Regions from separate parts of the Anoxynatronum sibiricum genome, predicted to be linked through region 1. Evidence: riboswitches for the same ligand, from Rfam matches in the RefSeq annotation. Region 1 holds a riboswitch; each other region holds the start of a gene.
What was found. Region 1 has a riboswitch for cobalamin ahead of AAIG11_RS13970 (ABC transporter substrate-binding protein). Riboswitches for the same ligand answer to the same signal wherever they lie in the genome.
Positions count from the first base shown of each region.

Region 2: it holds a riboswitch for cobalamin, as region 1 does, so the genes downstream of both, AAIG11_RS11745 (hypothetical protein) here and AAIG11_RS13970 (ABC transporter substrate-binding protein) in region 1, are expected to answer to the same signal.
Region 3: it holds a riboswitch for cobalamin, as region 1 does, so the genes downstream of both, AAIG11_RS04130 (cob(I)yrinic acid a,c-diamide adenosyltransferase) here and AAIG11_RS13970 (ABC transporter substrate-binding protein) in region 1, are expected to answer to the same signal.

Region 1 is NZ_JBCITM010000017.1:65,179-69,732, forward strand. Features, by position in the region: gene AAIG11_RS13955 (ABC transporter substrate-binding protein) at 1-249, shown strand, start outside; gene AAIG11_RS13960 (GTP-binding protein) at 240-929, shown strand; gene AAIG11_RS13965 (ATP-binding cassette domain-containing protein) at 1,012-2,088, shown strand; cobalamin riboswitch at 2,137-2,327, shown strand; gene AAIG11_RS13970 (ABC transporter substrate-binding protein) at 2,711-3,838, shown strand; gene AAIG11_RS13975 (FecCD family ABC transporter permease) at 3,864-4,554, shown strand, end outside.
Region 2 is NZ_JBCITM010000012.1:25,229-29,782, forward strand. Features, by position in the region: gene AAIG11_RS11730 (ABC transporter substrate-binding protein) at 1-512, opposite strand, end outside; gene AAIG11_RS11735 (hypothetical protein) at 542-1,006, opposite strand; gene AAIG11_RS11740 (CbiM family transporter) at 1,006-1,614, opposite strand; gene AAIG11_RS11745 (hypothetical protein) at 1,676-2,158, opposite strand; cobalamin riboswitch at 2,323-2,503, opposite strand; gene AAIG11_RS11750 (energy-coupling factor ABC transporter ATP-binding protein) at 2,677-3,468, opposite strand; gene AAIG11_RS11755 (CbiQ family ECF transporter T component) at 3,465-4,178, opposite strand; cobalamin riboswitch at 4,386-4,554, opposite strand, start outside.
Region 3 is NZ_JBCITM010000003.1:87,703-92,256, reverse strand. Features, by position in the region: gene AAIG11_RS04135 (ABC transporter substrate-binding protein) at 1-1,584, opposite strand, end outside; gene AAIG11_RS04130 (cob(I)yrinic acid a,c-diamide adenosyltransferase) at 1,737-2,279, opposite strand; cobalamin riboswitch at 2,404-2,594, opposite strand; gene AAIG11_RS04125 (UxaA family hydrolase) at 2,869-4,356, opposite strand; gene AAIG11_RS04120 (tagaturonate reductase) at 4,353-4,554, opposite strand, start outside.

The DNA.
Region 1 (4,554 bases):
GTGAAGAAAGAGGCACTTAAAACCATGCCAGCGCTGTGCCAACTCCTGGCCAGCGACGAAATGGCAGCCATTCTCTCCGGCGTGGGGTTCCCCCCCGTCAACGCCCATACCGCCACTGGCCTGCCCGGGGAAATCGCCTACAAATGGCTGGGCTGGGATTTTCTTCGCAGTCATTCCCTTGAAGACCTCAAAGCCCAGACAAACCAGGTGTTTGTTCAGGCTTTTCGAGAGGTGAGTTCATGCGACTAGTCACCGTATCTGGCCCTCCTTCTTCAGGAAAAACCTCGGTGATCATCAACGTCTGCAAAAGCATGCAGCGCCAGGGCATTGGTGTGGGTGTGGTGAAAATGGACTGCCTCACCACCAACGATGACAAGCTTTACACCAAAGCAGGCATTCCCGTGAAAGTGGGCCTGTCAGGCAATTTATGCCCCGATCATTTTTTCATCAGCAACATCGAAGGCTGCTTTCAGTGGGGCCAGTCCCAGGGGCTGGACATCCTCTTCAACGAAAGTGCCGGCCTGTGCAACCGGTGTTCTCCCCATATCAAAGAGGTGATGGGTGTGTGCGTCATCGACAACCTTATGGGAGTGAACACCCCCCAGAAAATTGGTCCCATGCTGAAACTGGCAGACGTGGTGATCATCACCAAATATGACATTGTTTCCCAGGCAGAAAAAGAAGTCTTCGCCTTCCGGGTACGTCAGGCCAATCCCCGGGCACATATCGTGCATGTGAACGGCATCACCGGCCAGGGAGCCGAAGAAGCCGCCACACTGCTGCAGGCAGCCGATGAAGTGAAGACTCTCAGCGGCAAGCGGCTGCGGTTTTCCATGCCGGCAGCCCTCTGTTCCTACTGCCTGGGAGAAGTGAAAATCGGCGCTGATTTTCAGATGGGAAATGTGCGGAAAATGCAGTTTCACAAATAGCTGCCACCCGGCACAAACTCCGGGTAAATCCTGCTTTTATCATTTTTCACCATAGCTTTTTAAGAAAGGTGGTGCGGAGACCATGCCTGCCGCAAACCAAAATCCAATCACACATCAGGAATTAACACAGAAAACACCCGCCGGGCAATCACTGTCTCCCCAAACGGTTCTCACCGACGATACCCACACAACCGGCTTCTTTGAAGCCGCCGGCCTCCCCCTTCCCCAGCAAGGCATCACCCTGCAGCAATACCTGCATCAATTGGAAGAGGAGCTGCTGGAAGATCTGGGCATCGACAGGGAAGACCTGGTGACCCAGCTGGCCTGCTATCTTGATCACATGAAAACCCTGCAGGCCGGCAACCAGTTGAAGGTGTCTTCCGTGACCATTGCAGGGGGGCAGAATAAAAAAGGAGAACCCGAAAAGGTCACAGTGACCATTCATCAGGGAGAAATCGTCTGCATTGTGGGTCCCACTGGCTCAGGAAAAAGCCGCCTGCTGGCCGACATTGAATGGATGGCCCAGGGAGACACTCCCACCAAACGGCACATCTTCATCAATGGGCAGGTGCCTGACAAATCCTGGCGTTTTTCACTGGAACATAAGCTGGTGGCCCAGTTATCCCAGAACATGAATTTCATTATGGACCTCTCCGTCAGCGAGTTCATTGAAATGCACGCCGAAAGCCGCATGATTCCCAAGCCTGAAGTGGCGGCAAAGGTGAAAGAAATCACCGAACAGGCCAACGCCCTGGCAGGGGAAATGTTTTATTGGGATACCCCCGTCACCGCTCTCAGCGGCGGCCAGTCCCGGGCGCTGATGATTGCCGATACGGCTTTTCTCAGCACTTCTCCCATTGTGCTCATTGATGAAATCGAAAATGCCGGCATCGATCGGAAAAAGGCCCTTGACCTGCTGGTCAGCCGGGAGAAAATCATCCTCATGTCCACCCATGATCCCGTGCTGGCTCTCATGGGTTCCAAACGCCTGGTACTGCGCCATGGTGCCATTCAAAAGGTGGTGACAACCACGGTGCAGGAGCAGCAGAACATTGCGCCCTTGCAGCAGCTGGATGAGCTGATGCTGTCCTATCGACATCGGCTGCGCAGCGGTGAAACCATCGATGAAATCGATTTGTCGCAGCTGATGGGAAGATAAGAATCGCGTTGACAATATCATATTATATGTATATGCTAAGTGCTGAGACAATTTAATACGATTTCAGGCGTGATGCCCGCGAGGGTCATCACTTAAAAGGGAAGTCTAGTGAAAATCTAGCGCGGTCCCGCCACTGTAAGAGAAGAGTTGCTTTCATTCACCACTGTGCCTGCGGCGTGGGAAGGAGGAAGCAATGATGAAGCTCAAGCCAGGAGACCTGCCTGTGATCGATGGTAGTGCCATGCCCACGTGGATCTGGGAAAGGTAGCTTAGCGTTGCGATTTTGTGCGACTCATAGCCCTTTGTTCCCCTGTGGAACAAAGGGCTTTTTGCGTGGACTGCTTTCAGGTGAAGCGATGGTAGTCCTCCCAAATTAATAAGTATAGAAGGCAAGTCCAAAATGCAATGGATTTAATCTAAATGCTAAAAAAGGCACTTTACAAATCTGCAGTAAATGATAAAATGAAAGCGTTCATTTAAATGCAAATCATTTGCAAGTAGAGAATAGGAACAACATGAGCCACCACCCACGAAAAATCAATTCAACCTGAAAGGATTTGATCAAATGAGCAAGTGCCTTCAAAAACATCACCCCATGCCATTTTCCAAGAGCAAAAGGGGCATGAAATGGACGCAACCGGCAGGGATGATCTTGCTGGCAATCGTGGCATTACTGGTCATAAATGGTTGTGCACCTCAGGAAACAGGGGATGAACAAGAGAATTCAACCCGCATCGTTCAGGATATGTGGGGCCGGGAAGTTGAAATAAAAGAAGAAGTCACATCGGCAGTCATCATCGAATGGGAGGGTTTGGCGGCAAAGTCCATGCAGATATTTGGCATTCAAGAGATGATTGTTGGTGTAGACGATTATGCCAAGAAAAACACCTTTCGCAATCATGTTGTGCCAGTGGTGGGAACTGTCCCAGACATCGGGTCAGCGTGGTCAGGGGTGAACTATGAGACCCTGGCCAACTTAAAGCCAGATGTGGTTTTCATGGAACTGTGGGTCACCAATGAGTCGGAAAAAGAGCTGCACTCAGATGCCATCAACAAAATCGAAGAGCTGGGCATTCCTGTCATCACCTTCCTGTCCCCCTCTTGCTTTGAAGAGCCACACATCGACACGGCCTGGGAGCATGTGCGCCTGGTGGGAGAAGTGTTCCAAAAACAGGAGGAAGCGGCAGCTCTGATTCAGCGAATGGATGAAAAAGTGGCTTTGATTCGCAGCCGCACACAGGGAATAGAAGCAGCAGACAAAGCCGATGTGGTGATTTTTGCCACCATGGACAATGTGATGGGCACCAAAAGCATCCAATCTTATTTTTTAACAGAAATCATCAATGCCAACAATCTCATTGAAGGCGGTGACTTTGTCAAGATATCAGAAGAGCAGCTCTTGAAGCTGGATCCTGATGTCTTGATTATCCACGGACACGACGGCTACCTGGACCCTGCGGTGGTTCGGGAGGGCAGACAGGCAGGTCTCAACTGGGGCAATGTACAACACCTGCAGGCCATTGAAAATGACAGGTTCATTAGTCTGGGATATGAAGAATGGCGGGCAACCATTGAAACACCTGTGGCACTTCTGAAAATGGCCAAAACCATTTATCCTGACCTTTTTGAAGACATTGACCTGGAAGCGGAAGAAGTGAACATGTACATGCAGGATTACGGTATGACCAGAGAAGAAGCCTTGAAGGCCATCGAAGCCCAGCGATACACTGCCATCGTAGAAGTCAACTAAACATCGGGTGAGGAGATTGTCCAGCATGAAAGTCTCTCAGAAAATTTATAAAGCACCAAAAAAAATCTCCTTTAACAATCAGAATAAAAAGAAGCTTATTGGCACGATGGGGCTGTTGCTGGTACTGGTCATGGCAGCCTCTCTCTGCATTGGAGCCTACTTCATTGATCCCAGAGAAGTTTTTCAGATTTTAAGGCACAAGCTATGGGGAGTGCCTGTTCCCAACGGAATGGCAGGCACCATCGTGTGGGATATCAGACTGACCCGCATTCTGCTGGCAGTGACCGTGGGGGCAGCGCTGGCCTCCAGCGGAGCGGTGTATCAGGGAATTTTTCGAAATCCCCTCATCGAACCCTACATTCTGGGAGTCTCCTCCGGCGCCGCCTTTGGAGCAGCTTTGGCCATTCTCTTTGAATTTCCCTACTCCCTTCAGCTGTTGGCGTTTTTCTTTGGGATGCTGGCGGTGACAGCCACCTACAGCGTTGCCAGAATGAATGGTGAAACGCCGCTGGTGACCCTGATTCTTTCAGGTGTGATCATCAGCTCCCTTTTTTCGGCCATGGTGTCTATTTTTCAGTATATTGGCACCGAAGAACAACTGCGACGACTGGTCTTTTGGCTTATGGGCGGGCTGTACCAGGCCACCTGGTCAGATATCAAAACCATCTTACCCGTTGTGGCGGTGGGGGTGTTGCTATTGTGGATGAACGCTTGGA
Region 2 (4,554 bases), on a different contig from region 1:
AAAGAAGACGTTTTGACTTCCCCGCCCATACGTTCAAAATTGGCCAGCACCGCATCGGCATCAAAGGGGGTGCCGTCATGGAAGGTAACACCCTGGCGCAGGTGGAAGGTCCACTGGTGGCCGTCTTCTGACATTTCCCAGTCTTCTGCCAGGCCGGGAATGGGAGAGGCGTTACTGTCCTGACTCACCAGGGGTTCCCAGACAAAGAGAATAGAGCTGCAGTAGTAGGCGTCCCGTTCGCCGGGGGCCAGGTTACGACGGCCGGCCAGTACAATTTCAGCGTCAGGGTCAACAGGGGTGTTGGCTTCTGCCACAGCGGGGGCGGTGCTTTCAGCTGCGGGGGTACCGGCGGGTTCGTTCGCTGCAGCGGGGGCAGCGGGGCTGCAACCAGTGATAAGAAGCATCATCGCCAACAGGAGGGTGAGCAGCAGTGTAAAAGGCTGTTTTCCATGAAAGACGTTGGTGGGGAGCTGATTCGTTTTGCGGAGAGGGACTAAAGATAACTGTTTCATTGATTGACCTTCTTTCAGGTGTGTTTTTTTCATGAAATCACAGACCGCTTGTGATGGACTCGTCGGTGGAAGAACCAGGCGACGCCTCCGAAAAGCACCCACATACCACCCACCACAGGCCATTTGTGAAGCCGGCGCTGGGTGGTGCCGACGATCCACTGGGCCCGGTGGCCCAAACCGTCATCCACCAGAATGGTGTGGGGGTTTTCCAGATGACCGAAAGCATAGATCCCTTCATCATCCAGCCGGCCTTCTTCCATCACGTGGCCGATGGGGTCCAGTACGGTGACCACCGTGCGGCGGGAAAAGCCGCCTCCGTCATAGGAAACCTGCACCCGGTCCCCTTCAAGGGGATCAATGTGCAGGGAGTGGGCCCAGACTGGCTGCCACAGGGCCATGAAGAGCATGGCGCTCATGATGACCATGGCTGAAATAGCAGGAAAAATCAGTCGATGGCGGCTGGAGAAAAACGGAAAAGACGGAAAAACCAGCATCAGGCAACCCCTCCTTCTTCAAGCCACTGGGGTTTGGCCCGGGCCATCAGCTGCAGGGCAAAGCCGGTGACGACGGCTTCGATGGCCACCAGGGGAAGGTGGCCGATGATCAGCAGGTTTACCACTGAGGCGGCACCCCGGGCAAAGAGGGGCTGGCTGGTTACCAGCAACAGCACCAGAATAGCCACGGTGAGCACGGTGGCCAGCGCGCCGGCGACCATTCCCTTCACTAAGGGACTCAGAGAGAGCCGCAGGTACACCTGGCGGGCGGTGAGGGCAGGAATGGCCAGCATGAGGGTGTTGGCCCCCAGACTGGTGAGACCGCCGTGCTGGAACAGGATGGCTTGCAGCAGCAAGCCGATGAAGAGGGCGACGGGTGCCCGGCGTCCCAGCATCACTCCCAGCAGCCCTGCAATGAGGGGATGAATGGAAGAGGGGCCCACGGGAATGCTGATGAGGGAGACGGCAAAAAAAGTGCCTGTCATCAGACTGATTTTAGGGATTTCTTCTTCCTGAATCTGTTTCAGACCATAGCCAACCAGGGCTGCGGTACCCGCATAGGTAATGGCGATGGTGGGGGCGTTCAACACACCGTCGGCTAAATGCATGGCTCATTGCCTCCTTTGATGGGTGTTCAAGAGTGGTTATCATCTCTTGGTGTACATTCGCTTAGTGGGTTATTTGATTTTCGGGGGTCAGGACTTCGCCGGTCTGGCCTAAAAACTGCAGGTTAAACTCTTCCGGCAGGTGTTCGGCAAAAAGCATGTACCGCCCCGCTTCTTCAATGGTAAAGTAAAAATGAGTACCCGCCGGGTTCAATTTCAGGGTGTATCCGTAATCCGGCAGGGCGGTGAAGGTGCCATCGGCGGCAATCACTTCTTTTTCTGCTTCCAGCACGTGTTGGCCGTGATGTTCCAGATCGGTGATGGAACCATCCATCAGTACAAAGGCCAGGTCCATGGATTCATCTTCACTTTCTTCAAAAGTGATTTCGTAAGTTCCGATTTCCAGATTCAGTTCGCCGCTCCATTCGTAGGGCAGGTCGCCATGCTCGTGGCCATGGTCATTTTCGGCAGTGCTGCCGGTACATCCATGGAACAGCAGGGCGGCCAGAAGCAGCAGGATGGTCAGGCTCAAAATGTTTTTTTTCATGATTGATTCCTCCCAAAAAGGTTGATGTGAACGTGGTGTATGTGAGCTGAATAGATGATCCTTTCAGGGAGGGACAGGACTGACAAAAAAAATCCCCTGGCCATTGGCCAAGGGTTTTTCCCATCAAAAATCCTCTGGTCGCCAAACAGGCATACATCCCATGCTTGCTGGCTGCTTTCAAGGCCGGTCTCCTGGCTCATGATTCCTCCGCCGCCCTTCCCTTCCCAGATCTTTTGATCCAGTGGTTTGACAGGGCATTGTCATCATCTACAGTGGTGGGTCCGCGCCGGCTTGCCCGGCTTCCCGATTCTCTTCTTTCGAAGCACCTTAAAAGGATTGTCCGATTCAGTTACCTTCAGTATAGGGGGAGAAAGCCTGTTTGTCAAATGTGTGTCATACGTCTGCAGGTCATACGTCTGTGGGTCATGCATCAGAAGTTGCTCGACCTCGATAGGCGTGACGCCACCTCGATCTTCTCTCAATAAGCGAATGAAGTTGAATCACTTTTGAGTTGAGGCTCAGTCCTTTATCAAGGCCAGGGCTTCTTCAACATTTCGGGGCTGACGGGGATGACCGGCAAAAAGCCGGGCCAGCAGGGGCATGGGGAGCTTGGCGGCTGTCAGCAAGGGAGCGTCGGTGAGCACCTCCAGAGGCGGGCCCTGGGCCAGCACTTCCCCTTCCCGCAGCAGAATGACTTCGTCTGCCCAGGCATAGGCCAGTTCCAGATCATGGGTGCTGAAAATCAGGGAACGTCCCTGGGCAATCCACTCATCCAATACCTGGCGAAACTGTTCCTGAGCATGGGGATCCAGGCCTGAAAAAGGTTCGTCACATACGATGAGTTGGGGGTCGGTGGCCAGCAGACCGGCAATGGCCGCCCGTTTTTTCTGCCCAAGGCTCAGCTGATAAGGCGGCTTTTCTCCCAGTGCGGCCAGGCCTACCTGATCAAGGGAACGGGTGACAGACTGGGCTGTTGCTGTCTTGGAGAATCCCAGATTCCGGGGGCCAAAGGCCACATCCCGGGCAACGGTGGTGGCAAAAAGCTGGTGGTCTGGGTAATCAAAGAGAAATCCCACCTGCCGCCGCAGCTGGGGGAGCGTCTGGCGGGTGACGGGAATGCCCAGCACTGTTACCTGGCCCTGCTGGGGCAGAAAAGTGCCGTTCAGGTGGTACAGCAACGTGGTTTTACCACTGCCATTGACGCCCAGCAGGGCGGTGCGTCGGCCGGGGGCAATTTGCAGGTGAATTTGCTTCAGGCCGGTGGTGCCGTCTCCATAGGTATAGAACAGGTTTTGGATGTGAACCATCATGGCAGCAACCCCCTTTCCAGAAAGATGAAACACAGAAATAACAGGATCAGCAGCAGGGTGACACCCTTCTCCACAAGCCCCATGGGGGGCGGTGTCTCTGAGGGAATGTGGCCATTGAAAGACCGGGCCTTCAGTGCCCGGTAAACCTGTTCGGAATGATCGGAAGCTTTCAGAAAAAAGCCGCCGATCCATTCTCCCCAGAAGGGAAGCTGCTCTCTAAGGGACAGTTTTTCCATGCCCCGGGACTGGAGGGCCCGGCGACCGCTGATGACATCCTGGCGCACCATGATGAAGTAGCGAAAGCTGAGGAGGAGAATGGTGGTCATCACCTCAGGCATTTTCAGAAGGGTGAGGCCTTCCAGCAATGCTTCGCGGCTGCGGCTGGTGCCCAGGTAGATCAGCACCAGGGTGGCGTTGAAGATCCGCAGGGCCAGGGTGGCGGCGATGAGACGGTTTTCATGGGGCGGCGGCCAGCCCTGGGCGATGAGCAGGGGCAGGGTGAGTACCAGCAGCATGGGCAGAACCATGAGAAGCCGCCACCAGGCGGCGGGAGTCATCCGGTTGCCGGTGAACAGAAAAAGCAACAGCACTGGCAGCAGCAGTGCCATTGTTTCCGGCCGCTCCAGCAGCACCATGCCCCACAGCACCACAAAGGCGTTGACAATGGCAAGGCCGGGGTGGGTCACCAGCAATGAGGTTGATCTCAGCATTGAAGCGTGGTTGGCTGCGGGCGGCGTGGGCATGAAGGCTTCCTGCTTTCTGATTCAGATTGATAGTCATCAGATTGATAGTCAATAGTCAAAAGATACTTCATACTGATGCGCTCATGGTTTCAATGCAAAAATCCCTGGCAGGCTGCGAGCCACCAGGGATTTTCCCATCTAAAATCCATGTCAAACCACCGCTGCGGCAGGCAGCAATGGTCATTGTTCAAGGCCGGTCTCCTGGCTCATGAGTCTTCCGCCGCCCTGCCTTCCCAGGGTCACCCAGTGGCCTGTCAGGGCATTGTCCTCATTCACAGTGGTGGGTCCGCGCCGGCATGTCCGGTCTTCCCGATTCTCTTTCCTGCGAAAGCACCTTAAACAA
Region 3 (4,554 bases), on a different contig from region 1:
ATCCCGGCGATACACAGTGCTGCCGGTATTAAAATAGAGGGGAATCTCAGGTACATCTTCTGCCAGCGCTTCCTGAATTGCCATGATGCTTGCTTTTCGTTCCTGCTCATCCATTATGGTGATTTGCCGGTTCAATTCAGCCGTCAACCACTCATTTTCATAACCAGGGACCCCATCTGACCAGTTAAAAGCATCTGGTGCAAAACGATCCCTCAGATAATCTGCATCTCTGGCCCAGCCTCCATGTCCCGTAAGGCCGATTTCATAGGCTCCTTCCGCCAACCGCTGGTCCCGGGTATTGCTGTCCACTGACTGAATGGTCACAGTGATTCCTACTGCTTCCAGATGCTCTCGAATCAGCTCTCCCATGCGCACTTCCTGGTTTTGTCCTGTCAAAAGAGTAAAAGAAAGTTCTCCTGGTTCATACCCGGCAGAGGCCAACAACGCTCTGGCAGTTTCCGCATCGGGCGCGTAAGGATTCAGGTTCGTATGGTACCACCGGTGGTCGGGAGGGAGAATCCCCATACTGCCAGGAAGGGCGGCTCCTCTGGCAATTTTCTCCACCAGATCTTGTCGGTCAATGGCATAGGCCAAAGCCTGACGCACTTCACGCTGCTGTAGCTCAGGGCGTTGCTGTAGATTCATGCGCAGCCGATAGCCCCATACGCCTGGCACATCAATCAGGCCATAGACCGACTCGTCTGAAAAGCGCTGGATGACATCCACCGGTATACTCGCCAAATGAATGTCCCCATTTTCCAAGGCGAGAACTTCATCACTCACAGGCACAAACTCAATGACATCCACTGCCTGAGACGGTCCCCAGAAATCATAAAACGCTTCCAGTCGATAGGTGCCGTGCTCTGCGTCATAGTGGGTCAGCTGATAGGGACCTGTCCCAATGACACCTTCGCTGCCGGTGAGACTTTCAGGATCTGTCACACCTTCCCAAATGTGCCGGGGAATGATCTTCAGCGCTGTCAGTTCTTCTGTATAGTTGGCATAAGCTTCTCTCAGGTAAATCTCCAGGGAGTGGTCATCCACCTTTCGAACATCTTCTACAAAGGCATCATCTGTCAGTAAGCCTCCATAGCCCACAGGGGGAAATGCCTTGCTGTATGCCAATGTAAACAGCACATCATCTGCGGTGAAAGGGGTGCCATCATGCCAAATCACGTTTTCCTGCAAGTACAGCGTCAGCAAAAGGCCATCCTCACTGATTTCCCAGTCTCGGGCCAGCCATGGAACAAATCCATTTTCATCTTTTTCCACCAATCGATCAAAAATTAGATTTACCTTGTAGCGCCCAGGCCCTCTGGAATGGGTGGTATAAGGCTGGGGATATCCGTAATCTCCTCCCGACAGACGCACAACCACCGGCTCATCAGATGCTTCATCACCTGGATGGTTCTCTTCATCGGTAACTTCCATCACTCTGTCAGATTCTCCCTGTGGGGTTGCAGGAGATGCACTGTTACTGCATCCTGTTAATATCAACATCATTACCATTAATCCCATCACTGTCAAATCGACGATAACGCGCACCTGCTGTTGATGAACACTATTCTTTTTAATGAACTGCATCCATTTTCCTCCTTTGATTGCCGGCGCCTTCTGTTTCCTTCGCTGAAGATCTGATGACTGCCGGCTGCTGGCTGCTGGCTGATGACTGCTGACATGCCACGTGTTGATTGAATGCTTATTGAGAATTTCCGCAGCATCATTTTTTTATGCCTTCAATGATTCGCTGCCGTGTCATGCAGGCTGTTGGTTTCATTCATGTCCATATAAAGCGCCAGTGCAAATAACGTGTCTGATAATCGATTCACATAGGTGAGCACCAGATCACTGACTTCTTCTTCCCGGGTAAGCCACAGAATACGCCTTTCCAACCGCCTGCAAACAGTGCGGGCCACATGAAGATGCGCTCCGGGCAACGATTCTCCTGGAATAACGAAACGGTGAATGTCTGGCACCCGACTCATGAACACGTCAATGATTCTCTCCTGCCTCCATATATGTTCCTGTGTCACCACCGCTTTCAATTTTTCTGGGTTTCGGGTTGCCAGTTCCCCCCCCACCACAAACAGTTCCAACTGAATGTCTGTCAGTACTCTGACAACCTCTTCATTCTCTATGCTTTCTCTGGCAACACTGATGAAGCTGTTTAACTCATCCACTGTTCCGTAGCATTCCACACGGCTTTCGTCTTTAAAGATGGGGTCGCCATTCCACAGGCTTGTTTCACCGTTGTCTCCTTTACGCGTGTATATTTTCATTTTCTGTGCCTCCATTCCATTTGCTGAACAACACAAAAAAACCCATTTCCGCAAGTCATGAAAAAGGGTTTTGGCCAACACAAAGCATCTCTTTGGCGTTTCCTCCTTTCCATCTTCCGTGGAAAATCTGGAGCATTTCACGGCAGGTCTCCTGGCTTTGCGTCATCGATGAAATATCTCCTTCCCATTACCCGCAGGCAACAGTGGTTCTGATATTTCTCTCAGCATTACAGTGGCGGGACCGCGTGGGATTTTCACCCACTTCCCTTTTAGCCCGTCTGGTTGTTGACGGGCACCGTAAAACAATCATTCAATTAAGTCGATGGTACCACAGGCCTTCTCAAAAGTCAAACAGGCTTGGAAATCACCAGACAGAACACGAATCTTCTTTGATATGCAGAAACCCCTGAAAATACTGGTTTTTTAACCAATATCTTCAGGGATTTCATTGTTTTTTAACACTTTTATCAACCGTTCTTCTGCTGCATCCATGCTTTGGATGAGGAGGATCACTACTAAAGTACTCACCATACAACCGCGTCTGGGAGTGGTTATTTTGTGTTGAGATTATTTTATTGAACCGATGGATTTACAGTGTCACGCCAGTCTTAAAGATGGCAATTTCCCGGATACCGTTCTTTTCGTGATTCAGTTTCTCTCCGCTGGCCACTGCCACCACGTAGGCCACAAACTCAGCCAAAAGTTCATCCATGGTGTGTTTATCCAATAGCGTACCTGCATTAAAATCAATCCAATGGGGTTTCAATTGGTGGATGGCACTGTTGGAGGATACCTTCATGGTGGGGACGAATGAACCGAAAGGAGTTCCCCTGCCGGTGGTAAAGAGCACCATGTGACAGCCGGAAGCTCCCAGGGCAGTAGCTGATACCAAATCGTTTCCCGGTGAGTTCAGCAGGTTCAGTCCCGTTTTTTTCAGACGCTCCCCATATTTCAGCACATCCACTACCGGTGATTTGCCGCCTTTTTGGGTGCACCCCAGAGATTTATCTTCAAGTGTGGTGATGCCCCCATCTTTATTCCCCGGAGACGGGTTCTCATATACCGGTTGCTTATGTTCGATGAAATAATTTTTAAAGTCATTGATCAGATGAACAATGTCATCAAAAACAGCCTCTGAGGCTGCCCGACCCATGAGGATGGTTTCTGCTCCAAACATTTCTGGCACTTCTGTGAGTACTGTCGTGCCGCCACGGCTGATCAGGTAATCGGAAAATGCGCCAAGCAGTGGATTGGCTGTGATGCCGGAAAATCCGTCGGACCCGCCGCACTTAAGACCGATCTTCAGCTCTGCCAGCGATGCTTCCTCCCGCCGGTCCTGAAGCATGGTCTCGTAAAGAGATTTGAGCATCTCCACGCCAGCCTGAATTTCATCTCCCACCTTCTGGGTCACCAAAAACTTCACCCGTTCATCATCCACCTCACCCAGAGCTTCCCGAAATGAGTCGATGGTGTTGTTTTCACACCCAAGACCCAGCACCAGCACGCCGCCGGCATTGGGATGTTTCACAAGATTGGTCAGAATGGTGCGGGTGTTTTCCAAATCATCGCCCAATTGAGAGCAGCCGTAACTGTGCTTGTACACATGCACATGATCCACTTTTTTCAAGTCCACTTCTTCTCCCAGCTGGTTGATCATCATTTCAGCAATGCCATTGACACAACCCACAGTGGGTACAATCCACAGCTCGTTGCGGATGCCAATAAGGCCGTTTTTCCGACGGTAACCCTGAAAGGTGGCAGGGCCATCAATGGTGGAAATGGTTTCCTGTTTTGGCTCATAAGTATAGCTGATGGTACCAGAAAGATTGGTTTTCATGTTATGGGAGTGAACCCAACTGCCCGGGCTAATGGGGCTAACGGCATGGCCGATGGGATACCCATATTTAATAATATGCTCACCGGCCTCAATGGCAGTGAGCGCAATTTTATGACCCGGCTGAATATCTTCCTGCAACAGGATTTGCCTGTCGTTAATGGCTATGGCTTCTCCAGCTGAAAGCGGTTTCAGTGCCACAACCACGTTGTCCCGGGAATGAATTTGCATGACGGGTTTCATTTCAGCACCTCCTGAAGGGCTTCCGCATAGGGTTTGGTCGTAATGGTTTTCAAGTGACTTACCAGACCCTGGGCAAGTCCCTTTACCTGATTCAGGTCTCGGCCCCAGATTGATTCCATGGCCAGCACCTCGGTCACCAACTGTTCCAGAGAGATTTCGTGATTTTCCCAGGCTTGCCACTGTTTAGAAAAGGCTTCC